One region of the Pseudomonas sp. HY13-MNA-CIBAN-0226 genome, then DNA from elsewhere that is predicted to be linked to it. Evidence: riboswitches for the same ligand, from Rfam matches in the RefSeq annotation. Region 1 holds a riboswitch; each other region holds the start of a gene.

Region 1 (4,958 bases):
CCGGTTTTGATTGCAGTGGGCTGATCGGCTATGTGTACCGCGATGTCGCCGGTATCACGCTGCCGCGCACGACCCGCGAGATGATCGGGATGCAGGCGGCCAGTGTGGGCAAGGAAGGGTTGCAGACGGGCGACCTGATTTTCTTCGCCACCAATGGCGGTTCCCAGGTCAGTCATGCCGGGATTTATGTCGGCGAAGGGCGCTTTGTGCATGCGCCTGCCACGGGTGGGACGGTCAAGCTGGACAGCCTGTCCAAGGCCTATTGGCAAAAAGCGTATCTGAGTGCCAAGCGCGTGTTGCAGCCGGAACATCTGGCACGCAATCCGTAGGAGCCGGCAAGCCGGCCCCTACAGGTTTCGGCGTGCAGCGTTACTGAGTAGCCGATACCCGCCACACCTTGTTCCCTACATCATCTGCCACCAGCAAATCCCCCTGCTGATCGATCACCACACCCACCGGCCGGCCCATGGCTTTTTCCTCGTCGTTGAGGAAACCGCTCAGCACATCGATCGGTTGCCCGGTCGGTTTGCCGGCGTTGAACGGCACGAAGATCACTTTGTAGCCGCTGTGCGGTTTGCGGTTCCACGAACCGTGCTGGCCAATGAAAACGCCTTCCTTGAACTGCGCTGGCAAGGTATTGCCTTCGGCGAAGGTCAGGCCGAGAGAGGCGGTATGGGGGCCGACCGCGTAATCAGGGGCAATGGCCTTGGCGACCAGGTCCGGATTCTGGGGCTCGACGCGCACATCCACGTGCTGGCCGTAGTAGCTGTAAGGCCAGCCGTAAAACGCCCCGTCCTTGACCGATGTGATGTAGTCCGGCACCAGGTCGCTGCCGATTTCGTCACGTTCGTTGACAGCGGTCCACAGGGCGCCGGTCTGGGGTTCCCAGGCCATGCCGTTCGGGTTGCGCAGGCCGGAGGCGAAGATGCGGTGATTGCCGGTGGCACGATCCACTTCCCAGATAGCTGCGCGGCCTTCTTCCTGGTCCATGCCGTTTTCCGCGACGTTGCTGTTCGATCCTACCGTGACGTACAGCTTGCTGCCGTCCTTGCTGGCAATGACGTTTTTGGTCCAGTGGTGATTCAGCGTACCGCCCGGCAGGTCGACCACCTTGATTGGCTGAGACTTGATCGTCGTATCGCCGCTTTCATAGTTGAAGCGCAGCAACCGATCGGTGTCCGCGACATACAAGTCGTTGCCCACCAGGGTCATGCCAAACGGCGAGTTGAGATTCTCCAGAAACACCGTGCGGGTCTCGGCGACGCCGTCATGGTCCTTGTCCCGCAGCAGCGTGATGCGGTTCGGGCTGGGCACGCCCGCACCGGCGCGGCCCATGACTTTTTTCATGACCCAGCCCTTGATGCCTTTGCCATCCTCGGGTTTTGGCGGGGCGTTGGTTTCAGCCACCAGCACATCACCGTTGGGCAGCACATACAGCCAGCGCGGGTGGTCGAGGCTTTCGGCGAAAGCGGCCACCTGGGTGCCGGCGGCAGCGGTCGGCTTGGTACCGTCCGGCCAGCCGATGGCCGGGGCGATGTTCACCGTCGGTATCAGGGTCTTGTTCGGTTCTGGCAATTTGGGTGACGGACCGGTGCCGTCAGAGACTTGCAGGCTGGAAGTTTCACCGCAAGCGGCGAGTCCTCCGGCGAGGGCGATGACGAAAACGAGCTGGGGCTTGCGCATGCTGACCTTCCCTATGAATGCATTGACCTGTTTAGTAGAGAAGCGCAAATGCGCGATGGTTCAACGGGGGTAAATCAATTCAGCACCGCAGGCCGGACTTTAATTGACGCTCCACCCCCAACCCTCTAACCTTCGCGGCTTGTTTCAGGTGCCCTGTGACGTCGTCGACAGGGTGAAACAGGGAAGCCGGTGAGTGGTCGCTTTCGAGCAAAGACTGATCATGATCCCGGCGCTGCCCCCGCAACGGTAAATGAGTGAAGACTGCGCCTTGTGCCACTGTGTCGAGCAATCGAGATGGGAAGGCGCGCAGTCAGGCTATCAGCCGCTCATGAGCCCGGAGACCGGCCTGATCCATCCAGCGGCATCACGGTGGGCGATGCCAGGCTTCTTGCCGTCTATTCTTGTGCCTGCCCGCCGTTATCCAGCCCCAACGGAGAGCTTCCCCATGACTGATACCCCCGATCGTGACGAACGTCACCTGGCGCGCATGTTGCGCAAAAAAGCCGTGATCGACGAACGCATCGCCAACTCGCCGAATGAATGCGGCTTGCTGCTGGTGCTCACCGGCAATGGCAAGGGCAAAAGCAGCTCGGCATTCGGCATGCTCGCGCGATCCATGGGCCATGGCATGCAGTGCGGTGTGGTGCAGTTCATCAAGGGCCGCAACAGCACCGGCGAAGAGTTGTTTTTCCGACGCTTCCCGGAGCAGGTGCGGTTTCATGTGATGGGCGAAGGCTTCACCTGGGAAACCCAGGATCGCCAGCGCGATATCGCCGCCGCCGAAGCGGCGTGGGCAGTGTCCCGTGAACTGCTGCGTGACCCCTCGATCGGCCTGGTGGTACTGGATGAATTGAACATCGCGCTCAAGCACGGTTATCTCGATCTCGATCAGGTGCTCAGTGACTTGCAGGCTCGTCCGCCCATGCAGCACGTGGTGGTGACCGGTCGCGGTGCCAAGCCGGAGATGATTGAACTGGCCGACACCGTGACCGAGATGGGCGTGGTCAAGCACGCGTTCCAGGCCGGGATCAAGGCGCAAAAAGGCGTCGAATTGTGAGTCAGCCTCGCTGTTGCCCGGCGGTATTGATTGCAGCGCCGGCTTCCGGTCAGGGCAAGACCACCGTGACCGCTGCGCTGGCCAGGTTGCATCGCAACCAGGGACGCAAGGTGCGCGTGTTCAAGTGCGGCCCGGACTTTCTCGACCCGATGATCCTTGAGCGCGCCAGCGGTGCGCCGGTCTATCAACTGGACATGTGGATGGTCGGCGAGCAGGACAGTCGACGCCTCTTGTGGGAGGCCGCTGGCGAGGCGGACCTGATCCTGATCGAAGGGGTCATGGGGCTGTTCGACGGCACGCCTTCCAGTGCCGACCTTGCGCGGCATTTTGGCGTGCCGGTGCTGGCGGTGATCGACGGCACCGCCATGGCGCAGACCTTTGGCGCCCTGGCTCTGGGGCTGGCGCGCTATCAGGCGGATTTGCCGTTTGCCGGGGTGCTGGCCAATCGCGTGGGCACCTTGCGCCATGCGCAGTTGCTTGAAGGAAGCCTGACTGAGGGGTTGCGCTGGTATGGCGCGTTGTCCCGGGAGACCGGGATCGAGCTGCCCAGTCGTCACCTCGGCCTGGTGCAGGCCAGCGAATTGAACGACCTCGACCTGCGTCTGGATGCCGCGGCGAACGCCTTGGCCAGCAGTTGCGAGGTAGCGTTGCCCCCGGCGGTGGAATTTGCCGCGCCTGATCTGGTTGTTGCCGAACCCTTGCTCGCGGGCGTACGTATCGCCGTGGCCCGTGATGAGGCCTTCGCATTTACCTACGGTGCGAGCCTGGACCTGTTGCGGGCGATGGGCGCCGAGTTGCGGTTTTTCTCGCCTATTCGTGATGCCAGTTTGCCCGAGGCGGACAGCCTTTACCTGCCAGGCGGTTACCCGGAATTGCACCATGCGGCGTTGGCAGGCAATACCTCGATGCTGGCGGCGATCCGCGCGCACCATGGCGCGGGCAAACCGTTGCTGGCCGAGTGCGGCGGGATGCTTTATCTGCTCGATTCGTTGACCGACGTCGACGGCACGCGTGCCGAACTGGTGGGGTTGCTGGCCGGAGATGCGGTCATGCAAAAGCGCCTGGCTGCATTGGCCTTGCAGGTGGTGGAACTGCCTGAGGGCGCGTTACGTGGGCATACCTACCATCACTCGCTGACCAGCACCGAGCTGGCACCGATTGCCCGTGGGCTGAGCCCGAATGGCGGACGTGGGGCGGAGGCGGTTTATCGTCAGGGGCGGATGACGGCTTCTTATGTGCACTTTTATTTTCCGTCGAATCCGGTGGCGGTGGCTGCACTGTTTTTGCCTGACCGAGAGGGCGCCTTGCTCGCGAAAAGGCCATGACCGACGCCACATTCAGTCAGGCCGAACGCGACGCGGTCTACCGTGCCATCGCCGAACGCCGCGACATGCGCCACTTCAGCGGTGGCACTGTCGAGCCCGAGCTGCTGCGGCGCCTGCTCGAAGCCGCGCACCAGGCCCCCAGTGTCGGCCTGATGCAGCCTTGGCGGTTCCTGCGCATCAGCGATCGCACTGTGCGCGCTCAAATCCAGGGCCTGGTGGAAGAAGAGCGGATCCGTACCGCCGAAGCCCTGGGCGAGCGCACTGACGAATTCATGAAGCTCAAAGTCGAAGGCATCAACGACTGCGCCGAAGTGCTGGTCGCCGCGCTGATGGATGATCGCGAACGCCACATCTTCGGCCGGCGCACCTTGCCGGAAATGGACATCGCCTCGTTGTCCTGCGCCATCCAGAACCTGTGGCTGGCGTCCCGTGCCGAAGGGCTGGGCATGGGCTGGGTTTCGCTATTCGAGCCGCAAGCCCTGGCCGATCTGCTGGGCATGCCGCCGGGAGCAAAACCGATGGCGGTGTTGTGCCTGGGGCCGGTGCAGGAATTTTATCCGGCGCCGATGCTGGTCCTCGAAGGCTGGGCGCAGTCGCGGCCGCTGGGTGAATTGCTGTATGAAAATGTCTGGGGAGAGAGTCAATGAGTGTGGCGTTGTTGACCGTCGCTGCCGTGGGGCTGGATGCGCTGCTAGGCGAGCCCAGGCGCTGGCATCCGCTGGTGGCGTTCGGGCGCTTTGCCGATCGCATCGAGCAGCGCTTCAACAGTGGTGGTAGAGGCTGGCGCAGCCATGGCGTGACGGCCTGGGTACTCGCCGTAGTGCCGCTGACCTTACTGGCGACCGCGTTGTCCTGGGCGCCATTGGTGGGTTGGATCGTCGAGATCCTGGCAC
Region 2 (4,958 bases), on a different contig from region 1:
CCCTGAGCAAACGGGGCGACGGCCCGCGCATCCTGCAAAAAACCTCAGGCTCCGGCGTACCCTACATCGCCGTGCTGGCCAGCACCGCAGTGGGCTTCCTGACCACGGCACTGAATTACTTTGCCCCCAACGAGGTGTTCGCTTTCCTGCTGGCCAGTTCCGGAGCCGTGGCCTTGCTGGTGTACCTGGCGATTGCCGTGTCGCAGCTGATATTGCGCCGCAAGATGAACGCCTCGGGACACCCGATCGTCTTCAAGATGTGGTTCTACCCGTGGCTCAGCTACCTGGTGATTTTGTGCATTCTGAGCATCCTGACCGTCATGCTGATTCTGCCGCAGCACCGCATGGAAGTGCTGGCGACCGGTGCGCTGACCCTGTCCATCGTGTGCATGGGCGCGATTTTCAACTCCAGGAAACGTCCTGCGCCAGCACCTGCTGAAACCCGCAACGCCTGAGGTCAAACAGCGTCAAGCTGCCCCCCGCTCACCTCTTTCCGGCCGCTTTCGCACCACGAAACTGGCCGGTTTTTTATTTGTACAAGCGCAGAACAAGAGGATGGTCCATGTCTGCCTACGAACAACGGCCAGTGAAAACCGTGGGTTTTCTGGTCATCCAGAACTTCACCACCATCGGCTTCGCCTCCGCCGTGGAAACCTTGCGCATGGCCAACATGGCCGCCCGCCAGCCGATGTACCGCACCCTGATCATCGCCGCCAGCCTGGAGCCGGTCACCGCCAGCAACGGCATGCGCATCCTGCCCGATTACTCGATCGAAGACGCACCGAAACTCGACATGTTGTTTGTGGTGGGCTCCAACCCGATCGTGTCCAATCACAGCAGCCGACCGTTGCTCGGCTGGCTGCGCAAACTGGCGCATCTGCAGGTGCCCTTGGGCGGCATCTGCACCGGCAGCCACTTGCTCGCCCGGGCTGACCTGCTCAAGGGTTACCGCTGCACGATCCACTGGGAGGACTACGAGGCGCTGAGCGAGCGCTTTCCCGGGATCGTCATTTCCAACCAGTTGTTCGAACTCGATCGCGACCGCTACACCTGCTCCGGCGGAGTGGCGGCCATGGACATGACGTTGCAGTTGATCGCTCGCGAACCTGGCGGGCGGGACATCGCCGCCCATGCCGCGGAACTGCTGTTGTGTGATCGCGCCCGAGGCGCCCAGGAACGCCAGCGCGTGCCGCTGCGGCAGAAGCTCGGCACCTCCCAGCCCAAGCTCAGCCAGATTGTGGCGATCATGGAAGCCAACATCGAGGAGCCGTTGGGGCTGGAAGAACTGGCGCGCTTGAACGAGGTGTCGGTGCGGCAACTGGAGCGACTGTTTCACAAACACCTCAAGCGCACACCCAGTCAGTACTACCTGGAACTGCGCCTGTCCCGGGCCCGGCAGTTGCTGCTGCGTAGCGAGGCGCAGGTCCGCGATGTCGCCCTGGCGTGCGGCTTCGTTTCACCGGCACATTTCTCCAAGTGCTACAGCCGCTATTTTGGTCTGTCGCCGATGGGGGAGCGCCGGCAGGTAGCGGTGCACTAGACGTCTTGTGTTGGCTGCACTGACGCCTTCTCACTCCAACCCATCCGCATGCACAAAGCACAATTTGTTGCCCTCCGGATCCCTGCAATAGGCGCCGAAATAATCCGGTGAGTAATGCGCGCGTATCCCGGGGGCGCCCTCATCCGTCGCGCCTGTGGCGATGGCCGCTGACCAGGCGGCCTGCACCTGCTCGCGCGAGCGGCAGGCAAAGCTGACCTGGGTGCCATTACCCCAGTTCGCCGGTAACCCGTTGTAGGGCAACTGGATGAAGAACTGTGGCCAGCTCTTGCCCGGATACTGCCAGCCCGAGCCCGGTGGGCCGCCATCGTTTTCGTCGGGCATGCGCTCCAGGCCCAGGGGTTGGAGGATCGTGTCGTAGAAGGTGGTCATGGCGGCGAGATCGCGGGCGCCTAGGATAATGTGGCTGAACATGGCTGGGCTCCTGGGGTGGAGTGGGCTGTTGCTGGATTGCTGGATTGCTGGATTGCTGGATTGCTGAGATTAGCGCAAAGGCAAGATCAAGAGATCGCAGCCTCGTTGCACTCGACAGCTCCTACGCAGCTCCTACGCAGCGCCTGCGGGAATCGGGCACGCGGGTTCCCCAAGGGCAGCCGGATCGACTACCATGCCGCCGCCGGTTTCCACATGGGATTAATAGGGAATCCGTGATGCTCGCGCAGCATCAAACGGAACTGCCCCCGCAACTGTAGGTGCTGAGCCTGCTCCACGACTGCCACTGGGATCGCTCCCGGGAAGGCCGGAGCCAGGTGATGACGCACCAGTCAGGAGACCTGCCGGCCAAGCAAATCACTAACCGGCGGGGTGTCCGGGAAGGACATCCTTGGCGCGCGGGTCATCTTGGTGACCAGCAGTGCACTGCATTTGCGGCAGCGTTCGATGATGTGTTTCCAGACCGTATTGCCCTGCTCCGTTTACGGTTCAACTGGAGATCGCCCCATGCTGCTGCCCCGCTTCGCCACCCTCTGCACGGGCCTGGGTCTTTGCGCCCTCGCCCAGGCGGCACCGACGCAATACCCCCTGACCGTGGAGAACTGCGGCAGCACGCTGACGTTCCAGCAGGCGCCGAGCCGAGCAGTAACCATCGGCCAGGCCGGCACGGAAATGCTCTATGCCATGGGATTGAGCAACCGGCTGGTGGGCACCTCGCTGTGGTTCAACGACGTGCTGGGCCGCTACAAGACCGAGAACGACAAGGTGCCGCGCCTGGCTGACAACGAGCCGAGCTTCGAGGCGGTGATTGGCAAGCGGCCACAGCTGGTGGCAGTGGAACTGGAGTGGATGGTCGGCCCGCAAGGCGCAGTCGGCACCCGCGAACAATTCCATGAGTTGCAGATTCCCACCTACCTGATGCCTTCCGACTGCGAAGCCAAGGACAACCTGGTGGGCGCCGACGGCACGCGGCTCGAAGCGTTTCGCATCGACAGCCTGTACAAGAGCGTCAGCCAGCTGGCGGCAATCTTCGATGTGCAGGAGCGTGGCGAGAAGTTGAACGCCGAGCTCAAGGCCAGCCTGGCGAAGTCCATTGCCATGGTGCAAAACAAGGACCTGAAGCACACCAGCGCGCTGTTCTGGTTCTCCAGCGCCAGCCTGGATATCGACCCCTATGTTGCCGGCCACAAGGGCATTCCCGATTTCATGCTCAACACCCTGGGCGTGCGCAACGTGGTGCAGTCCGACGAAGAATGGCCAACGGTGGGCTGGGAAACCATTGCCAAGGCCAACCCGACATTCCTGGTGATTGCCCGTATGGATCGGCGCCGCTTCCCGGCTGACGACCACGAAAAGAAACTGGCCTTCCTGCGCAGTGACCCGGTCACGCGCAACATGGACGCGGTGAAAAACAATCGCATCATCATCCTCGACGCCATGGCGATGCAGGCCAGCCTGCGGATGTTCGATGGCCTGGAAACACTGGCCACCGCCATCAACGGCTACGACTTGCCGAAATGACCGGGACGCTGATTCGCACGCTGCTGGCCTTCGTCACACTGCTGCTGGCGGTGATCGCCGGCGTGGCCATTGGTGAAACGCCGATCGAGCCGGGCGTGGTGTTCCAGGTATTGGCCAACAAATTGTGGGCAGCCGGTCATGTGCTCGACCCGATCGACGAAGGCATCGTCTGGAACTACCGCCTGACCCGGGCACTGGTGGCCGCGGCTTGCGGTGCAGGCCTGGCCACCTGTGGGGTGATCCTGCAATCACTGCTGCGCAATCCACTCGCCGATCCCTACCTGCTGGGTATCTCCGCCGGGGCTTCCACAGGGGCGGTTCTGGTAGCGTTGCTGGGGCTGGGCGCGGGGGCCATTTCGTTATCCGTCGGCGCTTTCGCCGGGGCTGTCGCAGCCTTCGTGCTGGTGATTTTGCTGGCGCGGGTCAGCGGATCGTCCAGCGGCACCGGGCAGATCATCCTGGCCGGCATTGCCGGCTCGCAACTGTTCAACGCGCTGACGGCGTTCCTGATCACCAAGTCCGCCAGTGCCGAACAGGCTCGCGGCATCCTGTTCTGGCTGCTGGGCAATCTCAGTGGCGTGCGCTGGCCGTCGGTGTGGTTATCGGTGCCCGTGGCCCTGCTTGGCCTGGCGGTGTGCCTGTGGCACCGGCGGGCGCTGGACGCGTTCACGTTCGGGGTCGATTCCGCAGCCTCCCTTGGTATCCCGGTGCGCCGGGTGCAGTTCATATTGGTGGGCAGCGCGGCGCTGGTGACGGCCGTAATGGTGTCGATCGTCGGCTCCATCGGTTTTGTCGGGCTGGTCATTCCCCATGCCGTGCGCCTGTTGCTGGGCACCCGTCACGCCCGCTTGCTGCCTGCCAGCGCGCTGGGTGGCGCGCTGTTCCTGATCGCGGCAGATGTGTTGTCGAGGACGTTGATCAAGGGCCAGGTGATTCCGGTCGGGGTCATCACCGCTCTGGTGGGCGCACCGGTGTTTGCGTTGATCCTGGTCGGGCGGAGGAATGCCCGATGAGCGGCGAAGCGTTGGTATTGAGCTGCGCCGGGCTGGGGTTCGATGTCCGCGAGGTGCAGTTGTTGCACGACATCGATCTGCACATTCAACGCGGGGAAACGCTGGGCATCGTCGGGCCCAATGGCTCTGGTAAATCGACCTTGCTCAAGTTGCTCGCCGGGGTACGCGAGCCGTCCCGGGGCGAAGTGTTCCTGGGCGGCACACGCCTGGGCAAGCTGCCGCGGCGAACGATTGCGCAAATCCTGGCGGTGGTTGAACAGCAGGCGACCACCGATGATGCCATCCGTGTGCTCGACGCCGTTGCCCTGGGGCGAACCCCCTGGCTGTCAGCGTTGCGCCCGTGGTCCCGGGAAGACGCACACATTGTCGAGCAGGCGTTGGTTGACGTCGATGCCGCGCACTTGAAAAACCGCACCTGGCGCAGCCTCTCCGGC
Region 3 (4,958 bases), on a different contig from region 1:
CTTGGGCGCCCTCGCCCGGGTCATTGACGATGAAGGGATAGATGTTCGGCAACGGCCCGAGCAGCGCATCCGGCCAGCAATGCTGCGACAGCCCGACACCCTTGCCCGGAAGCCATTCGAGGTTGCCATGCTTGCCGACGTGAATCACACCGTGGGCACCGTAGGTGTTGCGCAACCAGAAATAGAACGCGAGATAGCCGTGCGGCGGCACCAGGTCCGGGTCGTGGTACACCGCGCTAGGGTCAACCTGATACCCCCGAGCCGGTTGAATGCCGACAAAGGTCAGGCCAAAACGCAGGCCGGCGATCATCATCCGGCCGCTGCGGAACATCGGATCCTTTTCTGGCGCCCCCCAACGCTGCAGCACGGCCAGCCGGTTGGCCTCAGGCAGCGCGTTGAAACTCGCCAGGTAGTCATCCAGCCCGAGGCTTTGCTGGCATGGACGCTGATCAATAGTGTCGAGGTCGTTGCTGACGCCGCCGAGCAGTTGCTGGATCAGCGCGGTGCCGCTTTCCGGCAGTTGATCCGGCAGCGGATAACCTTCCTGGCGCAGCGCGCGCAGGATATTCAGCGCCGCCGCCGGCGTATCGAGCCCGACGCCATTGCCGATGCGACCATCGCGGGTCGGGTAGTTGGCCAGGATCAGCGCAATGCGTTTTTCGCGGTTGGGTACTCGGGCCAGATCGGTCCAACTCCGCGCCAGTTCAGCGACGAAATCCATTCGTTCGGGCTGCGCGCGGTAGCACACCACGTCCGACTGGCTGCGCTCGCTGCGCCACGCCAGGTCCTTGAAGCTGATCGGTCGGCTGATGATCCGCCCGTCCAGTTCCGGCAGCGCAATGTGCATGGCCAGGTCCCGCGGGCCGAGACCCTGGTCGCTGGCTTGCCAACCGGCCTCGTTATCCTGGGCGCAAATGGCCTGGATCACCGGAATATTGCGGCGAAACGGCCGGATATGCGGCGCTTCGGGACTCGACTGGGCAAAGCCGGTAGTGTTGAGAATTACCGAGGCGCTGACTTCGTCCAGCCAGTCCTCGACCACCGCCAGGCAGCCGGGTTCTTTCAGGCTGGCCACGGCAATCGGCAGCGGGTTCAACCCAGCCGCCTGCAGGCGCTGGCAGAAAATATCGATGAAGGCGGTATTGGCCGCCTGCAGGTGCGAGCGATAAAACAGCACGGCGGCCACGGGCTGCCCGGCCTGCCAGTCGGCTTGCCAATCGGCTAGTACAGCTGGGCTTCGCTGCGGATGGTAGATCGCCGTGCGCGGCAAAGCCTGCGGCTCCGCCCAGGGGTAGTCGCGTTCCAGCCAACGACTGGCCAGGCAGCGAAAGAAATCCAGGGCATTGCCCAGACCGCCCTGGCGTAGAAACTGCCAGAGCCGGTCGCGGTCTTCGGCGCCCACGGTACTGAGGTCGCTGAGTTCCGGGTCGGGACGGTCATCGCCTGGCACCAGAATCAGTTGCACGCCACGTTCGGACAATTGCACCAGGCGCTCGACGCCATAACGCCAATAGGCGATGCCGCCGTGCAGCGAGATCAGAATCACCTTGGCATGGCGTAGCACTTCATCGACATACAGGTCGACCGAGGCATGATTCTGCACCTGCATCGGGTTGGCCAGGCGCACGCTTGGATAGTCGTCGGGCAACTGTTGCGCGGCTTCGGCGAGCAACGCCAGGCTGGAGTCGCCGCTGCACAGGATCACCAGCTCAGCAGGGGTCTGTCCAAGATCGGCAATATTGTCATCCGAAACGAAACCGCCGGGCTGGGTCCTGAGCAGGTGCATGGCTTATACGCTGAGCGCGGCGCGCAGTTGTGCTTCGAGTTGGGCGGCGTCCAGCTCCTGGCCGATCAGCACCAGGCGGGTGGTGCGCGCTTCATCGGCGCCCCACTGACGGTCGAAATGCTTGTCGAAACGCGTGCCCACGCCTTGGATCAGCAGGCGCATCGGTTTGTTCGCAATAGCTGCGAAACCCTTGACCCGAAGGATGCCGTGCTTGACTACCAGTTGCGTCAGGGCGTCCAGCAGCAGGCTTTCATCCGCCTGGGGCAGTTCGATGGAGATCGAATCGAAGGCGTCGTGATCGTGATCGTCTTCACCTTCGTGGTGATGATCGTGATGGCTGTGACGGCTGTCGATGTGTTCTTCGGAACCGGCACCCAGGCCAATCAGCACGTCCAGGGGCACACGACCGCTACTGGCTTCGATGACCTTGACCGCCGGCGGCAGTTCCTCGGCGACTTCCAGGCGCACCCGGGCCAGGTCTTGCGGGCTGATCAGGTCGGCCTTGTTGAGGATGACCAGGTCGGCGCTGGCCAACTGGTCGGCGAACAGTTCGTGCAGTGGCGATTCGTGATCCAGGTTCGGGTCGAGTTTGCGCTGGGCGTCAACCTGGTCAGGGAACGCAGCAAAGGTGCCCGCCGCCACGGCCGGACTGTCGACCACGGTGATCACGGCGTCGACGGTGCAGGCGCTGCGGATTTCCGGCCACTGGAAGGCTTGCACCAGGGGCTTGGGCAGGGCCAGCCCGGAGGTTTCAATCAGGATGTGGTCGAGGTCGGCGCGACGGGCCACCAACTCGCGCATCACCGGGAAGAACTCTTCCTGGACGGTGCAGCACAGGCATCCGTTGGCCAGTTCATAGACGCGGCCGCTGGCTTCTTCTTCAGTGCAACCGATGGAGCACTGCTTGAGGATTTCGCCATCGATACCCAGTTCGCCAAATTCGTTGACGATGACCGCGATGCGCCGGCCCTGGGCGTTGTCGAGCATGTGCCGCAGCAAGGTGGTCTTGCCCGAGCCAAGGAAGCCGGTAACGATGGTGACGGGAAGTTTGGCCAGTGTTTTCATCGGATGCCCTTTGGCAAGGTGGCGGGCATACGGGACGACAATCGCTGCGACTGAAGCGCGCGCGGGAGAGTTCGCCACCGGATCACCCCGCCCGGTTGTAGTGAGAATCTGTATCGAGGCAGGTCTCCTGGCTGACGGCGTGCCGGGCATGCAGCCTGGCATTCGCTGCGCCTTCCCGCGAACCCGTTGTACAGGGCTTGCAGTGGCGTGGCAGCGAACATCACCGTTCACAGTTGCGGGGGCAGCCGCGGCATTGACCGCGTTCCCTTCTTAGCTTCGGCCAACGCCGAAGAACCTCGAAAGCGCAAGGCTACGCATGGTATCGGGGCGGGTCAATGCTCCTGCGGTAAACGCTATCCCCTGCAGGAGCTGCCGAAGGTTGCGATCAGTTGATTGTGTCTGTCAAACAGCCAGATCAAAAGATCGCAGCCTCCGGCAGCTCCTACCGGGGCCGACCCCCAATTGAGAACCTCTGCCAATTGACGCCAAACCCCGCCTCATGCTCTCCTACGCAACTTGTTACGGGTGCCCTTCACAGGGTGAAACGGGAAACCGGTGAATCATGTGCTTTACTAGAAGCTCATGTCAGTCCGGTGCTGCCCCCGCAACGGTAAGCGAGCGAAGAGTCAGATCCACTGTGCCAGCAGTACGGCATGGGAAGGCGACTCTTGCAGGTACAGGCGCAAGCCCGCACCCCTCGCGAGCCCGGAGACCGGCCCGCAACGCATGGCGAACATCAGGTTCGCTGACCAACAAACCCGCGGTGGGCGGGCGCTGTTTGAGCTTCGGCGTGCCCGTTCGCAGGAGTTTTCCATGCGCTCCATAACCCCGCTGACAGACCAGAGGGAAGCGCCATGTCGACCATCAGCACCACCGGTAGCCGTACCACCAGCAGTACCACGACCCTGACCCAACGCCTGACCGCCGCTGTTTTCGCGTCGATCCTGGGCGCCGGCCTGGTGTATTTCGCCGGTTTCTCGCACATTGAGGCGGTGCACAACGCGGCGCACGATACCCGTCACAGCTCCGCGTTCCCGTGCCACTGAGACCTGCCCAGATGATCAAGCGTATCGCGCAAACCGCAGGTTTTACCGGGTTGCTGGCCGCCCTGCTGCTGACCCTGCTGCAAAGCCTCTGGGTCTCTCCGCTGATTCTGCAGGCGGAAACCTACGAACAATCCGAACCTGCCACGGTTCAAATCCACGAACACGCAGCCGGCGCTACCGCAGCGCACAGCCACGACGCTGAAGCCTGGGAACCGGAAAACGGTTGGCAGCGCCTGCTGTCGACCACTGGCGGCAACCTGGTAGTCGCCGTGGGTTTCGCGCTGATGCTGGCCGGCCTCTACACCCTGCGCGCGCCAACTCGCACGTCCCAGGGCCTGCTCTGGGGCCTGGCCGGCTACGCGACCTTCGTCCTGGCGCCAACCCTCGGCCTGCCCCCTGAATTGCCGGGCACTGCAGCGGCGGACCTGACTCAACGGCAGATCTGGTGGATGGGTACAGCCGCTTCCACAGCGGTCGGTATTGCGTTGATCGTCTTCAGCCGTCACTGGCTGATGAAGGTCCTTGGCGTGGCGATCCTGGCCGTGCCACACGTGATCGGAGCACCACAACCCCAGGTGCATTCGATGCTCGCGCCAGAGGCATTGGAAACCCAGTTCAAGATTGCCTCACAGTTGACCAACGTGGCGTTCTGGCTGGCACTGGGCCTGATCAGCGCCTGGCTGTTCCGGCGCAAAAATCCTGATCAATACCCGGCATGACCCAAGCTGGCAAAGTGCCGACGCTGGTCGTCGGCCTTGGCTGCCAGCGTGGCTGCCCTCTCAGCACGCTGCGGGCGCTGCTGGACCAGGCGCTGCAGGCCCACTCTATCGAGCTCGAGCAGATCAGTGCCCTGGCGAGCATTGACCTCAAGCGAGAAGAGCCAGGCCTGATTGAGCTCGGCGTCCAGCTTGGGCTTGAGGTGCAGTTTTTCAGCAGTGAGGCACTGGCCAGGTATCAGGGCCAGCTCAGCCATCACTCGGACATCGCTTTCGAACGTACCGGCTGCTATGGAATCGCTGAAAGCGCTGCCCTCGCCCTGGCCGAACAGTTAGCCCGCACCC

The links. Region 1 has a riboswitch for cobalamin ahead of cobO (cob(I)yrinic acid a,c-diamide adenosyltransferase). Riboswitches for the same ligand answer to the same signal wherever they lie in the genome.
Region 2: linked by a shared signal. The riboswitch ahead of AAEZ05_RS21590 (ABC transporter substrate-binding protein) and the one ahead of cobO (cob(I)yrinic acid a,c-diamide adenosyltransferase) in region 1 are both predicted to bind cobalamin.
Region 3: linked by a shared signal. The riboswitch ahead of cobW (cobalamin biosynthesis protein CobW) and the one ahead of cobO (cob(I)yrinic acid a,c-diamide adenosyltransferase) in region 1 are both predicted to bind cobalamin.

The regions. Positions count from the first base shown of each region.
Region 1 covers NZ_JBEOPS010000031.1:27,351-32,308, reverse strand. Annotated here, with positions in the region: gene AAEZ05_RS26460 (C40 family peptidase) at 1-329, shown strand, start outside; gene AAEZ05_RS26455 (PQQ-dependent sugar dehydrogenase) at 370-1,683, opposite strand; cobalamin riboswitch at 1,813-2,047, shown strand; gene cobO (cob(I)yrinic acid a,c-diamide adenosyltransferase) at 2,129-2,740, shown strand; gene AAEZ05_RS26445 (cobyrinic acid a,c-diamide synthase CobB) at 2,737-4,065, shown strand; gene bluB (5,6-dimethylbenzimidazole synthase) at 4,062-4,712, shown strand; gene cbiB (adenosylcobinamide-phosphate synthase CbiB) at 4,709-4,958, shown strand, end outside.
Region 2 covers NZ_JBEOPS010000020.1:125,257-130,214, forward strand. Annotated here, with positions in the region: gene gabP (GABA permease) at 1-455, shown strand, start outside; gene cahR (transcriptional regulator CahA) at 563-1,540, shown strand; gene AAEZ05_RS21585 (VOC family protein) at 1,571-1,972, opposite strand; cobalamin riboswitch at 2,159-2,353, shown strand; gene AAEZ05_RS21590 (ABC transporter substrate-binding protein) at 2,498-3,511, shown strand; gene AAEZ05_RS21595 (FecCD family ABC transporter permease) at 3,508-4,524, shown strand; gene AAEZ05_RS21600 (ABC transporter ATP-binding protein) at 4,521-4,958, shown strand, end outside.
Region 3 covers NZ_JBEOPS010000004.1:254,249-259,206, forward strand. Annotated here, with positions in the region: gene cobN (cobaltochelatase subunit CobN) at 1-1,786, opposite strand, end outside; gene cobW (cobalamin biosynthesis protein CobW) at 1,790-2,851, opposite strand; cobalamin riboswitch at 2,952-3,165, opposite strand; cobalamin riboswitch at 3,358-3,586, shown strand; gene AAEZ05_RS06560 (CbtB domain-containing protein) at 3,706-3,897, shown strand; gene AAEZ05_RS06565 (CbtA family protein) at 3,909-4,616, shown strand; gene AAEZ05_RS06570 (cobalamin biosynthesis protein) at 4,613-4,958, shown strand, end outside.